Regions from separate parts of the Mesorhizobium sp. M1273 genome, predicted to be linked through region 1. Evidence: riboswitches for the same ligand, from Rfam matches in the RefSeq annotation. Region 1 holds a riboswitch; the other holds the start of a gene.
The links. Region 1 has a riboswitch for cobalamin ahead of NKH30_RS26495 (CbtB domain-containing protein). Riboswitches for the same ligand answer to the same signal wherever they lie in the genome.
Positions count from the first base shown of each region.

Region 2: another riboswitch for cobalamin. It lies ahead of metE (5-methyltetrahydropteroyltriglutamate--homocysteine S-methyltransferase); the one in region 1 lies ahead of NKH30_RS26495 (CbtB domain-containing protein).

Region 1 covers NZ_JAMYLV010000034.1:12,815-17,010, reverse strand. The annotation lists gene NKH30_RS26505 (heparan-alpha-glucosaminide N-acetyltransferase) at 1-976, opposite strand, end outside; gene NKH30_RS26500 (SRPBCC family protein) at 1,195-1,569, opposite strand; cobalamin riboswitch at 1,711-1,908, shown strand; gene NKH30_RS26495 (CbtB domain-containing protein) at 1,945-2,124, shown strand; gene NKH30_RS26490 (CbtA family protein) at 2,140-2,922, shown strand; gene cobU (bifunctional adenosylcobinamide kinase/adenosylcobinamide-phosphate guanylyltransferase) at 2,915-3,436, shown strand; gene cobO (cob(I)yrinic acid a,c-diamide adenosyltransferase) at 3,438-4,055, shown strand.
Region 2 covers NZ_JAMYLV010000031.1:29,543-33,738, forward strand. The annotation lists partial or broken gene NKH30_RS25505 (MFS transporter) at 1-82, shown strand, start outside; gene NKH30_RS25510 (helix-turn-helix transcriptional regulator) at 295-1,128, shown strand; gene NKH30_RS25515 (hypothetical protein) at 1,446-1,700, opposite strand; cobalamin riboswitch at 2,255-2,455, shown strand; gene metE (5-methyltetrahydropteroyltriglutamate--homocysteine S-methyltransferase) at 2,551-4,196, shown strand, end outside.

The DNA of each region.
Region 1 (4,196 bases):
CCTCGGTTTGGGCGGTGCAGGTGCCGGCGAGCTCGCCAATATGCGCCTTCCACTCCGGGGACTGGTCGTCGCTGTAGAGCCGGTCAAGCGAGGCTTCGCCCTGGAGAGTGTCCAGCATGCAGGCACAATAGCTGGAGCAGAACTCGGTGTCGCGTGCCTGCTCGCAGGATATCTGGCAGGATTTCAGAAAACTCACCTCCCTGGTTTCGGCCTGCGCCGGCATGAATTGCGAAAACAGCCAGACCGAGCCGATCAGCACCGGCTGATGGATCAGGTAGAAGGCAAGGCTGTGCCGGCCGATGAAGACCAGCGGATTTGCCCAGCGGCCGGGCGCCAAGGCCGACAGCCGCGTCAGCGCGCCGGAGGTGGCAGCGAGCTTGGTAACCGCGATGCCGGCAAGTACGGCGCCGAACCAGGGCAGCAGCGGAACGTAGTCGTTGGAGCGCGGGTTGGTCGCCGACAGGCCGACCCACCACAAAGCCGGATGATCGAAAAGCTCGGATCGCAGGTAGAAAGGCGCAGCGACGACGAATACGGCGACAAGCAGCGTCAGCAGCGCCGGCAGGCGCAGGAACGCCAGGCCGAGCAGGCTGGCGAGCGCGATCTCATGCAATATGCCGAAGAAGATGAAGCCGTCGGGCGTGGCGATGCGGGTGACCAGCGATATTGCGAGCGCTGCCCCGGCAACCATGGCGAAGCGCTTCCAGAAGCCGGTCCAGCGGATTTTTTTGCCATGGGCGAGATAGAGGCTGATGCCGACCAGGAACAGGAAGCTCGAGGCGATGCAGCGCGCGTAGATTTTCCACCAGCCGAAGGCGGTGAGGCCGGGATCGGTGTAGCCGAAGAATTCGAGGTCCCAGGTGAAATGATAGCTCGCCATGGCAAGCAAAGCGATGCCGCGTGCAATGTCGATAACGGCGATGCGCTTCGACTTCGGTTGATCCTGAACGGCTGCGGTCGGCGTGTCGATGCTCATGGTCTCGCTGTCTTGGTTCAGCCCCGGCAAGACGACTATCACGGTTGCCACCGTCAAAAGAAGCTGGGCCTTGCGTCGTGTTGGCGCCGGTCGGCATCAGGGCTGCTTTAGGCCACAGCCGGAAAGCCTTTGGCCGGCGTGCTGGCGTTCTTCGGCCTGGGCGCGGTTTTCGCGACGCTCGGGCTGCTGGCGGTGGCCTGCGGCTTCGTCACCTGGCGTTATCTGCCCAAATCGCTTTGATGTGCGAGCGCCGCATGGCGCTCGCGCACCCAGTTGTGGAAGCGGTGCAAGTCGTATTCCTCGGGCATCAGCACGCCGGCCTTATGGCGCATCGAGCGCAGGCCCATCTGGTTGACCTCGCAGATATCAGCATCCTCCTCCAGCACCTGGGTACCGAACGCGACGATGTTGTCGATATCGGCGGCCGGATCGGCGAGCGCTTCGCGTCGCGGCAGACGAGCAGCCAGTTGCGATACCAGATGGCCTCGAGATCGCGCTGATAGGCCGCGATGTCCCAATAGGCTGTTGACGGCAGCGTCGGCTCGGGCCGCGTCAGGCCGTTGTAGGGATCGCTTGTTCGGGCTGGGTTGCATGCCCGGCTTCCTCTCCATCCGCCAGCCGACACCCGGCTGCGAAAATTGTCAATCGCGGCGCCGGTCTGCGAACTTGGCGAGGCGGCGCATTCGCCACACGATCCGGCGGAATTTGGTTTACCGGGCGCGGCGATTCTGCCTATAGTCGCTGATGTCGTCGGTTCCGTTTGGAACCAAGAGGGAATGCGGTGCGGGCGAAATTGTTTGCCCAATGCCGCGGCTGCCCCCGCAACTGTGTGCGGTAGTCCTCTCCATATGCCACTGAAGGTTCGCCTTCGGGAAGGTGGGGAAGGGCGCTGATCCGCGAGCCAGGAGACCTGCCGGCGACAGGAAACTGACTTCTATGCCCTCGGGTGGAGGGCGAAAGGACAAGACATGAATACCGCTTCCGTTTCGCTCGGCGCTTCCGCCTCCTCGCAGTCGCGTCTCATGCAGCTGGCGCTTGCTGCATTCCTCGGCATTTTCGTCATGGGCTTTGTCGGCTTCTCGCATATCGATGCGGTCCACAATGCCGCGCACGACTATCGCCATTCGATGGGCTTTCCCTGCCACTGACAAGGGGCTGACATCATGACACTGTTTCGCAACGTCGTGTTCATCGCGGCGATCGCAGGGCTTGTGGCCGGCGTGGCTCTCGCCTGCATGCAAGCCTATGCCACGGTGCCGCTCATCCTGAAGGCGGAAGTCTACGAACAGGCCGGCGGCGGCCATGACCATGCCGCGGCACCTGCGGCACCGGCCGAAAGCGCCGCGGGCACGACGGCTATGAGCAGCGCCGCGCCGGCACCGGCTGAAGCAATGGCTCCGGCGGAAGGCGAAGGCTGGGCGCCGGCCGACGGTTTCGAGCGCTTCGGCTTCAGCGTCGTTGCCAATATCGTCACCGGCATCGGCTTCGCGCTGGTCCTGGTCGCGGTTTCGGAATTCGCCGGCGGCATCGGCAACTGGCGCCAGGGCCTGTTCTGGGGGCTTGCCGGCTTTGCCGTGTTCACGCTGGCGCCGGGCCTCGGCCTGCCGCCGGAACTGCCTGCGATGCCGGCGGCCGACCTTGTCCAACGCCAGATCTGGTGGTGGGCAACAGTGGTGGCGACCGCCGCCGGGCTCGGCCTTATCGCCTTCCGCAGATCGTTGCCGCTGGCGATCCTTGCCGTAGCGTTGATCATGGCGCCGCATATTGTCGGCGCGCCGCAGCCCGATAGCTTCGAGACCGCGATCCCGGAAGGCCTGCACCACCAGTTCGTGGTGGCGGTGACGCTGACCAATCTGGTGTTCTGGCTGGTGCTCGGCGCGGTCGTCGGCGTGGTGCGCGGACGCTTCACGGGCACGGCGACCAGCCTGCGCGACAGCTTTGCCTGACCGCGCTGCCGGGGCACTGACCCTGGTCATCGGCGGTGCGCGCTCCGGCAAGAGCGCGCATGCCGAGAGCCTGGTGACGGTCGGCCCGCCGCCTTGGAGCTATATCGCCACGGCGCAAGCCTATGACGAGGAGATGCGCCAGCGCATCGCGCTGCACCGCTCGCGCCGCGGCGCCGGCTGGACGACCATCGATGCGCCGCTCGACCTTGCCGGCGCGATCGGAGCGCTGCCTGACGGCCAGCCGGTGCTGATCGATTGCCTGACGCTGTGGCTGACCAATCACATGCTGGCCGACCATGATGTCGAGGCCGAATGCCGGAGGCTGGCCGATGTGCTGTCGCGGCCGCGCGGACCGTGGTTCGTGGTGTCCAACGAGGTCGGCCAGGGCATCGTGCCGGACAATGCGCTGGCAAGACGGTTTCGCGACGCCGCCGGCCGGCTGAACCAGGACGTCGCGGCCCTTGCCGGCACCGTGCTTTTGATGGTGGCGGGGCTGCCGCTCAAGGTGAAATGACATGGCTGATACTATCGATCCCAAGGACGAGGAGCGCCACCGCGCCAAGATGGCCAAGCGCAAGGCGGTGCAGGACGCAGAGGTCGCGGCCAAGACGGTCGAGAAGGGGCTGCTGATCGTCAACACCGGACCGGGCAAGGGCAAGACCACGGCCGCCTTTGGGCTGGCACTCAGGATGCTCGGCTATGGCAAGCGCGTCGGCGTCGTTCAGTTCATCAAGGGCAAATGGCACACCGGCGAGAAGGACGCGTTTGCTAGTTTTGGCGATCGTGTCGTCTGGCACGCCATGGGCGAAGGCTTTACCTGGGAGACACAGGACCTGAAGCGCGACATCGCGGCGGCCGAGGCTGCCTGGGCGAAAGCGCTGGAGCTGATGGCCGAGCCGTCGATCAGCCTCGTGGTGCTCGACGAGCTGAACATCGCGCTGCGCTACGACTACCTCGATCTCGAAAAGGTGGTCGCGGCGCTGAAGGCGCGTCGCGAAGGCCTGCATGTCGTCGTCACCGGCCGCAACGCCAAACCGGTATTGGTCGAGGCGGCCGATCTGGTCACCGAGATGGGCGTGACCAAGCACCACTTCTCCGCCGGCGTGAAGGCGCAGCAGGGGATCGAGTTCTGAGGGGTGTTGCTGGCGCCTCTTCTTCCTTCTCCCCTTGTGGGAGAAGGTGGATTGGCGCGCAGCGCCAAGACGGTTGAGAGGTGCTGGCCGGGGCGCTGTTTGGTGCCAAGCTGGAACACCCCTCATCCGGCCGCTTCGCGG
Region 2 (4,196 bases), on a different contig from region 1:
CGAACCGACGCTGCAACTTGACCTGCGGCCACGAAGCGGTCCGATCATGGTGATGGTCGACTATCGTGTCGATCAGAGAGATCCAGACTCGCCCACAATAATTATCTGAATTTCAGCAGTAATTTTTGATCGCCCCATTCGTGCTGTGTACCAGCCCTGTGTCTGGCGCAAGTGGTCACGAACGGCTGCCGGAGCCTCGAAGACGCCCTAAAAACACATGCTGCGATTTTTGAACACGCTTGACGATTAGATTAATTCATCCACAATGCGTGTGTTGAACACGCGAGGTGAGTTATGAACATGAAAGAGCTTAGGGTTCGACTGGGCATGACTCAAAAAGATTTGGCAGAGCAGATGGCAACGACGCAACAGACTGTGGCCCGTTGGGAAACAGGCAAAACGCAGTTGAACGTCGAGCAGATCAAGGACCTTTGTCTCACGTTGAAATGCACGGTCGAGGAGCTGCTGGGCTGGAAGATTGATGTCGAGGAGTGGCGCACGAGCCCGTTTGCAATTGCCGATGCCGAAACGCGATACGGCACGCTCAGAATCAAGACGACTGTTGGCAGCCGCCAATATCCTATCGATGAAAAGGCGCGTGAATCGATTTTACGTCAGTTGAAGGAACTTCATAATCTTCGTAGAAATAACACAAGCAGGCCATGGCTGTATTGTTGGAGCCTTGACAACAAAATACTCTTGATAAATCCGCAATATGTCCGCACCATTGAGCTTATCGGTGAAGATGTAGAGGAGATGCCAGAGTATTATCATCCAGAAATCTATCGGGCTTTGGATGACTGGGATAAGGGTGAGGTTTCAGGAAAGCTGAAGAAAGAATGCGATGCCATCATCGCAGAGATGGGTGATCAGGAAGCCGTGCGCATGGCCTCCTATGTTCGCGTCACATATGACGACGGAGAAGATGAGTGGAACTTCTTGGATGAAGAAACCGCTACGACTTTCTTCGGATTGGAAGCTGCGACCTTTGACGTTCCCCAGTGTAGTTTCGCCGAAGTGGAGGAAGAAGGTTACTACCGAGCGCGATACGCCAACCTTGATCGCGTCGCGGTGATGGAGGTTCCAAGCGACCGTTATCACAGATTGACCGCGCCCGAGGAAGCTTAGAACCATCCACGAAGGGCGCATGTTACATCTCGACCTTGCGTGGTGCGTTTTCAGTACGAGATGACGTTAAGCGTAGGTAGCGGCAGGTAAGAGTGCTCGACCAGAAGCTCAACTGCCTCCTCAATATCGCTGCCGATGTGCCGCAGGACACGTCCACGGGAGCGTGGATAGGCGTAAAGTTCCTGCACTCCACGGTCCGCTCTCCCATCGCCGGTGTGTGCCCGACGCCATCTTGTGGACGAGCTTGGCCGCCTGCACCCGGTTGTATTCCGGCTTGCGGTCCGCCTGGGCGGTCCGCCGCGATGGCTATCTCCATGTCAATCGGCGCCGAACTTTGACTGCCCGCTGCTTTTGATGAATTTGGCGAGGTCCCGCGCATAATCACTCTTGGTCTTCTCCTTGAGGCCCTGTGTCGCGAACTTGTGGTCCAGCAGGGCAAACAGGTCCAAGTCCCCTTCCGCCTGTGGCGCTGGCTTGCCCTCACCGCCCTCGGCTTCCCAATTGGGGACCGCTTCTGCGCGCTGCACCGTGGCGATTGTCCGCCCAAGACGCATCACAAGATCGAACGCCAAACCGTGCGCGTGCACGACGATTTGCCGCTCAGGCCTCATTTGGACAGGACTTGAGCTGGCCCGGTGGTTTGAGCCGGGTTACCTTGAGCCGGTGGGCTGCGAACAAGCAGTTCGAGACATTGGCCTCGATCACTTCGCAACACGCCGCTGCGCCTGGCCTCGGTGTGCTCCCCCCGAAATCGTTGTGTCATATCACCGAGGGCTCACGGCCAACAGCTTCCACATGGGCAACAGCCTCGCCATTGAGCCGAATATGGTCGCGAGCAGATCACCAACGAAGCGGTCGGAACCTCGGAGCCGAAGTTCGACGCCGAGGTGGTTCGCATGATGCGCTAAGCAGCACCACGGCGCTTGCCGGTATGTTTGCTGCCGGCAGCCGACGAACTCCTATCCTCCTGGACAAGGGCGCCGTGCGTCATTGCTTTGATTTACCGGCCGCTCAAGGCTTCCACAGTTTTCGCTTTCGAGGCGACCTTTGGAACATGCCAACGGAAATTTAACATAACGACATAAACATTTCTTTATGCGGCGTTGACAAAGAAGCGAACTGCTGTAATTGTCTCCCGCGTCGTGGTTCTCCGTACGGCGCTGCCGCAGCGGAGCTAAGAGGGAAGCCGATGCGATGCCGGCGCTGCCCCCGCAACTGTTAGCGGCGAGCCAACCCCACTCATGTCACTGAGGCGAATAGCCTTGGGAAGACGGGTAGAGGCTATGACCCCGCGAGCCAGGAGACCTGCCACGGCGAATTACGTCCACGGGCGGGGTGTCTCGGTGGCCGCTGCAGCCTGGCGTTCGTGCCGGCCTGCTAGCGCCTTCCTTGTCACCGACGCCCCAACCATCGGGGTCTGGCATGACTGTCTCTCAGCAAATTCCTGTAGCAACGCTCGGCGTGCCCCGCTTCGGTCGTCGGCGAGAACTGAAATTCGCGCTTGAAAGCTACTGGTCCGGAAAGTCGTCCGCTGCCGACCTTCTCACGACCGCGAAGGCGCTCCGTGCCGCTAGCTGGGAGGAGCAGCACGATCGCGGCGTGTCGAAAATCCCGTCGAACGACTTCTCGCTCTACGACCATGTGCTCGACACCGCAGCCATGGTCGGCGCCGTTCCATCCCGTTACGGCTGGAATAGCGGCGAGGTTCCACTTGACATCTACTTCGCAATGGCGCGGGGCAACCAGGGTCAGACGGAGGATTGTCGACACGCTGGTCACCAGCAGGCGGCTCATCGGTCTGATGTAACCGCGATGGAAATGACCAAGTGGTTTGACACCAACTATCACTACATTGTGCCGGAACTCAACGATGATCAGACGTTCGCCCTCTCGTCGACGAAACCGGTCGATTACTTCATCGAGGCTAAAGCTCTCGGCGTTCACACACGCCCAGTCATCCTTGGACCGATCACCTTCCTCAAGCTGGCGAAATCGCCTGCCGAAGGATTCGATCCCATCGCGCTCCTGCCGCGGCTGCTGCCCGTCTACGAGCAACTCCTGCAGAGGCTGAAGCTGTCTGGAGCCGACTGGGTGCAGATCGATGAGCCAGCGCTTGTCCTCGATCTGAACCCGAACGAACGAGCTGCGTTCGAATTCGCCTATGGCCAGCTGTCGAAAGCCGCGCCCGAGCTGAAGATCATGCTGGCTACCTATTTCGGGCCGCTGGGAGACAATCTCGAAACCGCGGTTTCTCTGCCCCTGGCCGGGCTGCATATTGATCTCGTGCGCGCTCCCGAGCAGCTGGAAACGGTGGGTCGGCTCGCACCGAAGGATCTGGTGCTCTCGCTTGGCTTGATCGATGGCCGCAACGTCTGGCGTGCGAACCTGCCCGCCATTCTCGACCGCATCAAACCGATCGTCGCCGGCTGGCCCTTGGACCGCGTCGAGATCGCGCCTTCTTGCTCGATGCTGCATGTGCCGATCGACCTCCGCATGGAGACGGAACTCGACGCGGACATCAGGTCGTGGCTCGCCTTCGCGGCCCAGAAGACCGACGAGTTGGTGTTGCTTGCCCGGGCCCTGTCCCAAGGCAGGGATGCGGTGGCAGGCGCGTTGAAAGCGTCTGCCGAGGCTGCCGCCACTCGCGTGACATCCACGAAGATCCATGACCCGCTGGTTGAGGGGCGGATCGCCACCATTGACGACAGCATGAAGCGACGAGAGAGCGCTTTTGCCGAGCGCTCCAGAGTCCAGGCCGGCACGCTCGGGCTGCCGCCGTTCCCGACGACGACCATCGGGTCCTTCCCGCAGACGCCGCAGGTACGCAGGGCGCGGGCCGCTCATGCGAAGGGCCAGCTGAGCTATGTCGACTACGAGACCTTCCTGAAGAAGGAGATCGAGGCTGCAATTCGCTGGCAGGAAGAGATCGGGCTGGACGTGCTGGTGCACGGTGAGTTCGAACGAAACGACATGGTACAGCATTTCGGCGAGCAGCTGTCCGGCTTCGCCTTCACCCAGCATGCCTGGGTGCAGAGCTATGGGTCGCGTTACGTGCGCCCCCCCATCAT